4 regions of the Shewanella sp. SR1 genome follow, and region 1 is predicted to be linked to each of the others. Evidence: predicted binding sites of a transcription regulator. Region 1 holds the regulator's gene; each other region holds the start of a gene.
What was found. Region 1 encodes sigma-54, which starts transcription at its own class of promoters, with help from an activator protein. Its sites were predicted from a motif close to GTTGGCACGNNNNTNGNNT; they were not measured.
Positions count from the first base shown of each region.

Region 1 (3,173 bases):
GTTTCGCTGTAACGCTTGAGCAGAATTTTATCGCTGGAATTGAGGAAGAAGCTGGTTAACTCAGTATCAGGAGGCAGGCTCGCGAGTTGCTTTACTAAGACCTTGTCCTGCTCAGGCATGTTACGCACGTCGACACTAATGGCGACGAGATCGTTACTGCCTTTGAGTTGCTCAAGCAAAGTGCCGATTAAGGGCAAGGGAAGGTTATCGACACAATAATAGCCGAGATCTTCGAGTACCCTTAGGGCGACAGATTTGCCTGAGCCTGAGCGGCCCGACACTATGACCAGTTTCATCCAGTGATTACCTGATAGAGTTCCGTTTCATCATGCGTCTTGCGTAATTGCTTTAATATTTGCTTGTCGCTCAGCTTTTCGGCCATGCAAGACAAGGTACTTAAGTGCTGCTGACATTGGTCTGCAGGCACCAGTAGTGCAAATAAAATATCAACAGGTTGCTTATCGATAGCATCGAATGCTATCGGCTCTTCACACTTAATGAGTATGGCAATGGGCTGATCTATATCGGCTAGTCGACCATGTGGAATGGCGATGCCGTTACCTATACCTGTGCTCCCCATCTTTTCGCGCGCCACTAGGCTTTCGAATATCTCTTGAGATGAGAGGGTCGGGTACTGGGCAGCGACTAAGTCGCTGATGAGTTCCAGTACCTTTTTCTTGCTGCCCGGAGTGGCGCAGGTAGTGCACTCCGGCCGCAGTATGGTACAAAGTTCCATTATTAGTGTTTTGTTAACTTCTCTTTGTGTTTAATAACCTGACGATCAAGCTTGTCAATCAGGGCGTCTATAGCGGCATACATGTCAGCATGCTCTGAAGTAGCAAAAACTTCACCACCGATAAGATTTATTCTCGCTTCGGCAATCTGTTGCATTTTCTCGACATTGAGCACAACGTGCACATTATTGATCTGTTCGAAATGGCGTTCAAGTTTTGAAAACTTTTCTTCTACATATGCACGTAACGATTCGGTAATTTCGACATGGTGTCCACTCAGGTTTATTTGCATAGAAACGTCCTCCGATATCCACTGTAGGTTATAAACTTTTACGCTGATTAGAAGGCGGAATGAGCATAGCCTCTCGGTACTTCGCAATGGTTCTGCGGGCTACGTTGATCCCTTGTTCTGCCAGAAGTTGTGCCATCTTACTGTCGCTTAATGGTTTTTTCTGGTTTTCCGCTGCAACCAGTTTCTTAATGAAGGCTCTGATTGCTGTGGATGAGCACTCCCCACCATCGTCAGTACCGACGTGGCTAGAGAAGAAGTATTTTAGTTCAAAAAGTCCCTTAGGGGTATGCATGTATTTCTGTGTCGTCACCCTTGAGATGGTCGACTCATGCATTTCTACCGCTTCGGCAATATCGTTCAGCACCATAGGTTTCATGGCTTCTTCACCGTATTCAAAGAAACCTTGCTGATATTGGACGATACAGTTCGCCACCTTCAACAGGGTATCATTACGGCTCTCTAAACTCTTGATAAACCATTTAGCCTCTTGCAGATGACCACGAATAAATTGGCTATCGGCTTGGCTTTTAGTGCTGCGCGCCATCGAAGCATAATGTTGATTTACATTGATTTTTGGCATGCAGTCAGGATTAAGCTCAACCACCCAACGGCCATTTTTCTTCGACACTGACACATCTGGGATGACGTATTCGTCATCGTTGGGCGTAATCAATAAACCTGGGCGGGGATTGAGGGTTTGGATAAGCGCGATGCCGTCTCTTAACTCATCCTCTTTTAATTTAGTCTTACGCATCAACAATCTAAAATCGCGGGCGGCGATCAGATCTAAATGATCTTTGATCAGCATGCGGGCGTTTTCTAGGTTGGGCGTGTCAGCGGCGAAATGCGACAGTTGGATCAACAGGCACTCGCTTAAATCGCGGGCGGCAACACCAATAGGATCAAAGTGTTGAATGCGCTTGAGTACAGCTTCGACTTCGTCGAGCTCAACCTCAGAATTGCCCATGGCTTCGAGGATTTCGTCAGTGCTTTGGGTGAGATAGCCTTGATCGTCGATGGCATCAATAATGGCGGTGGCAATGGCTAAATCGGTTTCAGAAAACGGCGTGAGGTTTTTTTGCCATTCTAAGTGTTCATACAAGCCTTCACTGGTCTCACCTTGGAAGGGCATATCGTCTTCACGACTGCCGCCGGGGCCAGAATTGGGAGAGGCGGTGAACACTTCATCCCATGTGGTGTCCATGGGGAGTTCGTCGGGCATGGACTCTTTCGTGAGCGACTCTGCCGTGTCTATGGTGGAGCTGTCTTTTTCTGGCGGCAGGGTGCTAGATTCACTGAAATCCGTATCGGATAGCGTTTGGTTTACAGGGTCTTTAGTGGCGTCGAATTGATCCTCTTCCAGCTCGAGAAGGGGATTAGAATCTAAGGCTTGCTGGATCTCTTGCTGCAGTTCTAATGACGACAGTTGCAACAGACGTATGGCCTGTTGTAATTGTGGCGTCATGGTTAACTGTTGACCCAGTTTGAGCTGGAGTGACGCTTTCATGTTACCGCTGATCCCTACGTTATTATTGTTGGATGAGGTCGCTTGTTATCATCTTGAGTGGAGTCCAATGGTGGCATAAATTGCCTGCATTGGCTCCGCTTGATTAACTATAGCCTGAATTGTTCACCTAAGTACACAGCCCTAACTTGCTGATTGTCTAAGATCTCTGCGGGTGTTCCCTCGGCAATCAAGTTTCCGTGACTCACGATATAGGCATGTTCACACACATCTAATGTCTCACGGACATTGTGGTCTGTGATCAACACGCCAAGGCCACGACTTTTGAGCTGTTCGATAATCTTTTTAATGTCGATAACCGAAATCGGATCGACACCAGCAAAGGGTTCATCGAGCAAAATGAACTTAGGATTTGCTGCTAACGCCCGCGCAATTTCGACACGGCGACGTTCACCGCCCGACAATGACATGCCTTGGCTGTCACGGATATGGGTGATGTGGAACTCTTCGAGCAGATGCTCTAGCTCTTCTTCCCTTTGCTCTTTTTTTAATTCTTTACGCGTTTGCAGCACGGCCATGATGTTGTCATGGACGGTCAGTTTACGAAAGATACTGGCTTCCTGCGGCAAGTAACCTATGCCTTTGCGGGCGCGCAGGTGCATAGGATCTGCGGTTAAATCAT
Region 1 is NZ_JAJAEF010000008.1:105,956-109,128, reverse strand. It holds gene rapZ (RNase adapter RapZ) at 1-296, opposite strand, end outside; gene ptsN (PTS IIA-like nitrogen regulatory protein PtsN) at 293-736, opposite strand; gene hpf (ribosome hibernation promoting factor) at 739-1,026, opposite strand; gene KV201_RS09725 (RNA polymerase factor sigma-54) at 1,055-2,533, opposite strand; gene lptB (LPS export ABC transporter ATP-binding protein) at 2,641-3,173, opposite strand, start outside.

Region 2 (3,173 bases), on a different contig from region 1:
ATAGAATTCAGGGTAGAGTTTACCAAAGTGATATTTTTTGCCGACATTCACTATCTGTGGATGCTCGAGAGTATTTGGATTAAGCATAGAGAATTGCAAACGTAAATAATCATCGCCGCCCACCACAGCGCAAGTCACAACGCGAATCGCCGTTTGTTGACGAATAAAGTACTGATTTAAAAATAACGCCGTCGTCCCCGTCCCCGACGGTAAAAATACCGTTAAATCGACTAAATCATTCGCCTGCGCAAATTGCACTATTTCTTGCGCCAGTCTATTTACCCCGTATTCAGCGTAGGAACAGCGACCGCCCTCTGGGATAAAAAGCGCCGTAGGCTCATTCGCGAGTACCTGAGTCTCGATATACTCTTGGCAACTCAGTCGCGCACTACCCGTTTGCAAAGCAGGCTCAGATCTAGCATTAATCTCTAACAAAACCTGAGGTTCGCATTGCGACTGAGTAAACGTCTGCTTTTGCGCCATTAACTCACTTAAGTCGATAATATTGGTGCCATTTGCCAATGCCGCAGCGTAATTCCCCGTGGGATGCTTGACTATTTGACTGGCAATATGGTCAACATAAAAATCACACTGCCAGCCTTTCATCTTGGCCAATGTTGATAGGGAATACAAAGAGTTCGCTAAGGGTGAGCCGTGGCCTATCACCTTGTTGATGCCTATAAACTCATGATCTAAAAAGTAGCCGAATTTACGCGCTTTATTGCCGCTAAACGCTGGATGCAATAAATCATCACGTTTTAGAAATATTTCTCGACCAGCAAAGGCAAAAATATCGACGGGGGAATTTGCAAACATCAGGCTACTCAAACGATTAAATACTCAGGCTTTTAAGCCATTGGATGGAATGGCTAGTGTAACGCCGCCTTTGCTCTTCTGCTCTTAAGAAATTAGCAATTTAGCGAAGAATTAGTGAAAATCACAAATAAAGCTTAAACGGATAGATCTAAGTCATTGATTATTAATAGCCAAATAATTGGCACGTTTCTCGCTTAGTCATTGGTATATATTCAGTTTATCAAAGCTAACAGCATTCATTACAGCTGACGATAAAGGCTAAAAAAGTAACATAAGGAGTTTTCAATGGCAGTATTACGCTTAATATTCAACATCGCTTGGTTTGTGCTCGGTGGATTTGTGATGGGACTCGCTTGGTGGCTCGCTGGTATCCTGTGTTTTATCAGCATTATTGGTATACCCTTTGGCCGCGCCTGCTTTGTTATCGGTGAAATGACCTTCTGGCCATTTGGCCAAGAACAAATCAGCCGTCGTCACCTAACCGGACGAGACGATTTAGGCACAGGTGCCCTAGGCATGGTGGGAAATATTATTTGGTTCTTGCTGTTTGGGATCTGGTTAGCCATAGGCCACTTAGCCCATGCCCTAGCCTGTTTTGTGACAATTATCGGCATTCCCTTTGGAATACAGCATCTTAAATTGGCGTTACTCAGCCTAACACCGATAGGTCAAACCGTCGTGGCTAAAGCCTAATCGGCAGTGAGTTATCCGTCTTAGCGCTGTTCATTGCCGATGATTTACTGTCGATGATTTACTGTCGATGATTTACTGTCGATGATTTACTGTCGATGATTTACTGTGGAGAATGGATAGCGCTTTTTCATCCCACACTGAAAATATCGCCTCGTTAAAGGCCATTTCTTCCTCCAGTAAATCGTTACAATTATATTGAGCATGGGCATATTGCGCATGGGCAGGTTCATCATCCTCTTGAACCTCAGTTTGCGGCTTAGTCGGCGCCACAATTGCCAACAGATAATGTGCCAGTTTTGCAGGGGCATCAATGGCCGCATCATGGCCGCAATACGCTAATACTATCAAATCCGTGTGAAAGTGCTGTGCCAAGGCTTTGCTCGATGCCATGCTCACCAACGCATCACGGTCACCGCAGAGCACACTTATCGGCACTTCCACGGTCAATGGACACTGATATTGAAAAGCCGCCCACAGTTGCCGCCAGGCGTTACGAATAGTTGGCGACGATTGGCGGCGAAATTCACTCCATTCGGCAATTAAACCGCAGTCTCGCCGATGACGAAAACTGGTTAAACGCACTATCGTCGACTCAATGGGATGTAAGGCTTTACCTCGAGCCCGCAAGAAAAATGCCTTCAATGCATTCAGTGGATTAAATCTTTGATACCAAGCCGATAAATTAGCCGCACTGCTGTTTAGTACAAATACATGCCTTATCTGCCAAGGTCGCTGGCGCGCCATTTCCAGCGCTAACATACCGCCCATAGACAAGCCGAGAAGGTAAATGGCTTCCCCATCTTGTACCTGCTCATCCAATTGCAGCCACACGGCATGGGTATAGTCAGCAATCTTAAGTGGGCTTAGTTCATGGGATAGCGTCCCATTACCTGGCAAATCCGGTGTCAGTACTCGCAGCCCCTTTTGTCGCAGTCGCTGATCGAAGCCATTCCAGTGGCGCTGATCACGCATTAATCCCCGCAATAACACCCAAGTTGTCATGACTGTGGCTCCCGATACCAATACTGCCGCGCGCACTCAGTGAGTTCAGCCAAACGTTCAGGCGTTAACTGCTCTAACGATTGGGCGTAGGCCGCTTCCATCATAAATTGCATCAGCACTGTGTGCCTGCGTAAAATTCTGTGATGACGATGTGTTTTCTGCGGATTGAAAAAACCTGCAAAATTAAATATTTGTCTGGGATTTTTCTTAATCCAAGCCCAGGATCCCATCTCTAATGTCAAAGGCAGAAACGGCACCTGAGCATGGGGATCGGCCACTTGATGCTGGCGATAGAGGTAATCCCAAATATCCCCATGGGTGCGATAAAACTGGCTCTGCGGCGCGAGCCGATAATGGTCATGATGGGGATAACTTTGTTCAAATAATTGTTTTAGATGAAGAATATAATTGGCATTTTCGAAGGCGGTACGCGTATGGGCGTAGGGGAACCAAATATGATCACTCAAGCCAAAGCCAGAGTGAGCATCGAGGGAAATCAAACTGGTGCTGCGGCTCAGCAATTGCTGTACATAGGCAACTAAACCGACGGTTTCAAGCTCCATTCCCCCCACGCCGCGATACCAAGGCAGCCGCGACGATATCCGCTGTCCTCCGACCATAAAAGAGACTTTTTCGCTAGATTCTATCGGGGCGTTACGCAT
Region 2 is NZ_JAJAEF010000002.1:50,996-54,168, reverse strand. It holds gene KV201_RS02125 (1-aminocyclopropane-1-carboxylate deaminase/D-cysteine desulfhydrase) at 1-816, opposite strand, end outside; gene KV201_RS02120 (YccF domain-containing protein) at 1,102-1,509, shown strand; gene KV201_RS02115 (alpha/beta fold hydrolase) at 1,582-2,511, opposite strand; gene KV201_RS02110 (M14 family zinc carboxypeptidase) at 2,508-3,173, opposite strand, start outside.
Region 2: a site for sigma-54 is predicted at 994-1,012, ahead of KV201_RS02120 (YccF domain-containing protein). Genes of this name have one in related genera too.

Region 3 (3,173 bases), on a different contig from region 1:
ATCCACGCTAGGCATCAAGTTGAATCACAATTAATTCGCCAGTTTACTTAGCCAGCATTTTTAACCGTAACAAACTCTGGATACGCATCGATACCGCAATCAGACGCATCCATACCATTGTATTCTTCTTCCTCTGTCACACGGATCCCCATGGTTTTCTTAATCACATACCAAACCACAAAGGATGAACAGAATACCCAAGTAAAGATGAAGGCTGCACCGGTCAACTGCCCAGTAATAGTCGCATCAGCGTTGGATAATGGCACACACATTAGACCAAGGAAGCCAGCCACGCCGTGTACTGAAATCGCGCCCACTGGATCGTCAATCTTAATGCGATCTAAGCCCACAATCGAGAACACCACCACGCCGCCCGCAACTAAACCAATCACACCCGCCATTAACAGTGAAGGTGAAAGAGGATCTGCCGTAATCGCCACTAAACCCGCCAAAATACCGTTGAGTATCATGGTTAAATCCGCTTTACCCCAAATCATCTTACACACGATCAGCGCAGAGATAGCACCGAACGCCGCCGCAGTATTGGTATTAACAAACACTTTTGCCACTGAGCTCGCATTCGCCGCATCCGACACCATTAATTGCGAGCCACCGTTAAAGCCAAACCAGCCCATCCACAGAATAAACATACCTAAGGTTGCCATCGGCAAGTTAGAGCCAGGGATAGGATTCACTTGACCGTTAGGGCCATATTTACCCTTACGCGCACCGAGCAATAACACACCCGCAATCGCCGCCGTCGCACCTGTCATGTGCACAATACCGCTACCGGCAAAGTCCACAAAGCCCAGTTTAGAGATAAAACCTTGGCCCCAAGTCCAATACCCTTCTACTGGATAGATAACCGCTGTCATCACCACAGAGAAGAACAGGAAAGCCCATAACTTCATCCGTTCCGCCACAGCGCCAGAGACAATTGACATCGCCGTTGCCACAAACACCACTTGGAAGAAGAAGTCAGATTCTAATGCATGGCTCGCATCTGATGATTGAGAACCGATTAAGGTACCAATCGATGGCAACCAACCCCCTTCAGTGTTATCCACATACATGATGTTGTAGCCCACCAGCAGATACATCACACAGGCAATCGCGTACAACACAACGTTCTTCGTTAAAATTTCAGTGGTGTTTTTAGAGCGAACTAAACCCGCTTCTAACATGGCGAATCCCGCCGCCATCCACATAACTAACGCACCAGAAATCAAAAAGTAAAAGGTGTCGAGTGCAAAGCGTAGTTCAGTGACTGTGCCGCCTAATTTTGTTAATTCTTCCATTGTCAGCCCCTTATAGCGCTTCTGTATCGAGTTCACCCGTACGGATACGGATAGCTTGTTCTAAGTCGACGACGAAGATCTTACCGTCGCCAATTTTCCCCGTATGGGCCGCAGTGGTAATGGCCTCAATCAACATGTCGAGATTTTCAGCCTTAGTGGCAATTTCTAGTTTTACTTTTGGCAAAAAATCCACCTGATACTCGGCGCCACGATACAACTCTGTGTGCCCTTTTTGACGGCCAAAACCTTTAACTTCGGTCACCGTCATGCCTTCAATACCTATTCCGGCGATAGCTTCACGGACATCATCCAACTTAAATGGCTTGATGATAGCGCTGACTAGTTTCATCCTGACCTCCAAAAAAACGCGATTGTTATTAACTTGTATCAAAGGTAATTCAATCATTAGGCCAACAATTTAACTTACTGATTATTTTAAACTTTAACTAAACAAGGTTATTTTAAAAGGTTAAAAATGCACCATGATCGAGCACAAACAAGTGCAACGCACTCTTTTAGTGAGCAGTTTAAGTGCAGCAGCTATTCGACCTTAGGCCTATTGGTAACAAGGTTAAATTGGGGTCTACTGGGGGAAGCGTAAATCGAGATGAAACCTGAGCATCACAGCACAAGCTCTTAGACAAAAGCGAAGATCATCACTAAGACAATCATCAAGCGCAGAAGGAAGGCCCGATGTTAAAACCCGAAGAATGTGTTCTCGTTATCGTCGATGTGCAGGGAAAACTTGCACAAATCATGGATAACAGTGACAAGCTGCACCAACAACTACAGACCTTAATCCAAGGTGCACAATTATTTGAAATACCCATACTGTGGTTAGAACAGCTACCCGATAAACTCGGAGCAACCAGTCCAGGGCTTCAAACCTTGCTGGAGAAAACCGGCTCCCCCATTGCCAAGCAACATTTTAGCGGCTGGCACTGTGAAGAGTTTGCGCAGGCACTCACTAAGACGGATCGCAAACACGTCATACTGGCGGGCATTGAAACCCATGTGTGTGTTTATCAAACCTGTTGTGACCTTATAGAACAGCAATATTCGGTGCATCTCGTCGCAGATGGCGTCTCGTCACGCAGTGCCGATAATAAACAACTGGGTATTCAGATGATGACGGCCAGAGGCGCCTTATTAACTAACGTGGAATCGCTATTATTTGAATTACAACATCAAGCCCAAGGCGAGCGCTTTAGGGCATTATTAAAACTGATCAAATAGCAATTCACTCCTTGGCTCTAATGAAGTAAACAGCCCTTGGTTCAGGCATGACGTTGACATTCACTCCCATAAAAAAGCCCTCGCTGAGTCAGCGAGGGCTTTTGCTTACATGAGGGGTTAGCTCAGGTTAAAAACAATTTGTTAAACACTATTTATAAGTGGCTTCGCGTTTTTTCGCTTCTTCATCCCACTTAGGTAACATGTCTTTCTTAAATGCTTCTTTCTCTGCATTCATTTTTTCCATGTCCATACCTAAAGCGGCTTGTGCCTTGGCTTTAGTAGAAATATCAGGGATCGCGATAGGATCTGTGATGCTTTTCTTCGCTAACAATTGCGCTAACTTAACCCGCGCATCTGCCGCTTTATCTACCGCTGTGCCTAGGATACGTAAGACTTCTTCAGGGGCATGCGCAGCAGCGCCGTGTGAAGCAATCGCATAGTCCCAACGCCATTGTGAATGACGGATATCGGTTAGAATGGGCTTCATTTCCGCTTCAGTTGCACCGGCTTTCCAAGCGGCCGCAGCTTCAAAGTGCGCTTTCACTAGTTGCGCTTCGGCGCGGCCTTTTAGCTCTTTCACTTTAGCTTTACGTTCGTTGGTCAAGCCGACTAAGAACTCTTTACTTTGGCTGTGGCACG
Region 3 is NZ_JAJAEF010000001.1:124,717-127,889, forward strand. It holds gene KV201_RS00585 (ammonium transporter) at 48-1,298, opposite strand; gene KV201_RS00590 (P-II family nitrogen regulator) at 1,309-1,647, opposite strand; gene KV201_RS00595 (hydrolase) at 1,992-2,534, shown strand; gene nrfA (ammonia-forming nitrite reductase cytochrome c552 subunit) at 2,683-3,173, opposite strand, start outside.
Region 3: a site for sigma-54 is predicted at 1,695-1,713, ahead of KV201_RS00590 (P-II family nitrogen regulator). Genes of this name have one in related genera too.

Region 4 (3,173 bases), on a different contig from region 1:
TCCGAATACAAGCTAGATGCTTGACTGTCTTGATAAATAGAACCAGTCGCAGCAATTTTTGTCGGCGGTGCCTCTGGATATACCGGCGCATAAAAGGGATCATCCGCAAGGGGTTTCTTTTGCGTCGAGCTACAAGCTGCAAGCAATAACGCGACGGCCAACACAAGATATCTAGCCATGATGTTTGCCTCTATAAATTCTGAGTCACGTAAGACAGCATCTGATCTACCGCTGAAATCACTTTGGAGTTCATCTCGTAAATGCGCTGACTTTCGATAAGGTTCACAAGTTCTTCGGTCACGTTAACGTTAGAGGTTTCTAAGGCGCCTTGGCGAATCGCTCCCATGCCATCTAACGAAGCAGTACCTTGAATTGGCGTGCCACTCGCACCGGTTTCCGTGTATAGGTTTTGTCCCATAGGATCCAGACCCGATGGATTAATAAAATCCGTCATAGTCAACTGACCCACAACTTGGTTCTCTGCTGTACCTGGGGTTTTCACTGAAACTTCACCCTCAGCGGAAACGGTAATACTGGTCGCATTGTCAGGAATCGTGATCGCGGGTTGCAGCAAGTAGCCAGAACCTGGCGTCACAATCTGGCCCGTATCGTCTAAGGTAAACTGACCATTTCGGGTATAGGCCGCAGTACCATCGGGTAGCTGGATTTCAAAAAAGCCGGGGCCTTCAATCATCAGATCCAATGAGTTATCCGTAGTCAGCATGTTGCCTTGGGTAAACATTTTCTGTGTAGCGACGACTTTGGTACCCGCACCTATGTTTAATCCATTAGGTAACTTAGTGTTAGAAGCGCTGACACCGCCCGCTTGGTTAACTGTTTGGTAAAGCAAATCTTCAAATACTGCGCGACTTTTCTTGTAGCCCACAGTGCTGGCGTTCGCCACGTTGTTCGAGATCACCGCAATGTCAGTTTGCTGTGCGTCTAAGCCAGTTTTACTAATCCATAACGCCGGATGCATAATCTATCTCCTAACTAATACGCATTAATGAAGATGAAGCGCGATCATTTTCTTCCGCGGTTTTCATCATCTTGACTTGCAATTCAAACTGACGCTGAAGGTCAATCAAAGACACCATTTCATCGACAGGGTTTACGTTACTGCCTTCCACTGCGCCACTTTCAACCCCTACGCTAGGATCGGCAGGAGCGATATTCCCTGACACAAGCCGGAACAATCCATCCTCACCGCGCATCATCTCGGCATTACCTGGATTAACGAGTTTCAAGCGACCAACTTCTTCCACCACTTCAGCGGTAGCGCCCTGAGGTCGAACAGAAATAATGCCATCCTGAGAAATTGAAACTTTCTCGATAGGGAGCGGCAACACTATGGGACCGGCATCCCCCATAACAGGATTTCCCCTGTCATTGTGTAGTAAACCCGTAGAGTCGAAACTTAAACTACCAGCGCGGGTATAGGCTTCACTGCCATCTTTTGCCTGCACGGCAAACCAGCCGTCGCCTTTAATGGCAACATCGAGATCTCGTCCGGTCGTTTTTATTGGACCTGAGCGAAAATTTGCTGACGGAGACTCTGTCATCGCAAACACCCTTGTAGGCAATCCTTCACCGAAGGCCTGCATCGAGCGAGCTTGCGCCATATCGGATTTAAAACCGTCGGTATTAGCATTGGCTAGGTTGTTCGCACGGAGCGCCAGCTCATTCATATTTTGCTTGGCGCCACTCATGGCGACATAAAGGAATTTGTCCACAGACTGCTCCGTCAAATTTTCTACATGACAATAGCAAAGCAAGCATCGTGCCAATAAAGTTGACGTTTAATTTACTGATAGAATTGAAGAATAAGGAAATGAAGTGAATTGATAGCAGGATAAAGGCTAAGTGTTGCCACTGGCGGCAACACTTAGTTAAACAAAGTAATGATTAGCGGATTTGTAATACGGTTTGTTGCAGCGTGTTATTCACTTCAAGGGTACGAGAGTTCGCTTGGAAGTTACGCTGCGCCGAAATTAAATCGACCAGTTCAGTCGTTAAATCGATGTTCGATTGCTCTAACGCCGATGAACTGAGACTACCAAAAGTTCCACTATTGGGCTCACCCGCTAACGCAGGACCTGAAGCTAAACTGGCTTTCCACGACGTATTCCCCACTTGCGTTAAACCTTGTTCGTTAGCAAAACGAACTAAAGCAACCCGTGCTAAAGCAACGTTCGAACCGTTAGAATAGCTTGCTGTAATTAGGCCATCAGCACCAATTTCAACGTTAGTTAAACGACCAACCGTCGTACCATCTTGTTTCAATTCAGTCGCCGCAAAAGGATCTGCATATTGCGTTGGCGCATTGAACTTCACTGTTAATGCTTGAGTGCCATCCGCTCCAGCACCTAATACACCAGCTGGTTTATTACCAAGTGGCGCCGTAGTAATAACTGCAGGATTACTGTCAATATAGGCTCCAACTGAGTTAAACTTCAGCACCGCCCCCGTCCAGCCACCAGCAGTTTGCGCTGAAACACCACCACCGCCCGCAACAGGTGGCACATCTGGACTACCGTCACCATCAGTATCCACATCGTATTTACCTGCAGGGCCATTTAAATTTACAGGTTTATTATCAATAGCATAATAAGCCACCCAATTACTCTCACCATTATATGCACCGTCTTTAGGCTTCACAAAGTACGTGGTCATGATGTGGCCCTCACCGAGTGAGTCATAAATAGTCATTGAAGTGACATTGTTATAAGTTTTTGGATCGGTGTGGTCAAATAAAGCAGGATCTAGGGCTTCAGCTTTAGCATTTAAGTTCATTTGTAAAGTAACATTCTCAGTCTTTACTGAACTACCTGCAGTATCGGGAATTTGTACAGGCTTAGCCGTGGTTAAACTCACAGATGTTGAGTTGCCGTCTTTATCCACAGGGAAAGTCTGTAAATAATTACCAGCCGAATCCACCATGTAATTATTAGAATCTACTTTAAAAGCGCCTGCACGGGTGAATGCGTGATCTAATGTTCCTAATTCAGAGGACGTTACAAAGAAACCACCACCTTTGATTGCCAAGTCGAGGGAGTTATTCGTCAGTTGTAAGCTGCCTTGATGGAATTGCTGTGCCACTTGACTCGTTGCAACACCACCACCAACAGCAGTTTTAGCATTTGAAAAAATAGAATTAGCGTACACATCCGCAA
Region 4 is NZ_JAJAEF010000006.1:100,482-103,654, forward strand. It holds gene flgH (flagellar basal body L-ring protein FlgH) at 1-179, opposite strand, end outside; gene flgG (flagellar basal-body rod protein FlgG) at 191-979, opposite strand; gene flgF (flagellar basal-body rod protein FlgF) at 990-1,733, opposite strand; gene flgE (flagellar hook protein FlgE) at 1,906-3,173, opposite strand, start outside.
Region 4: a site for sigma-54 is predicted at 1,770-1,788, ahead of flgF (flagellar basal-body rod protein FlgF). Genes of this name have one in related genera too.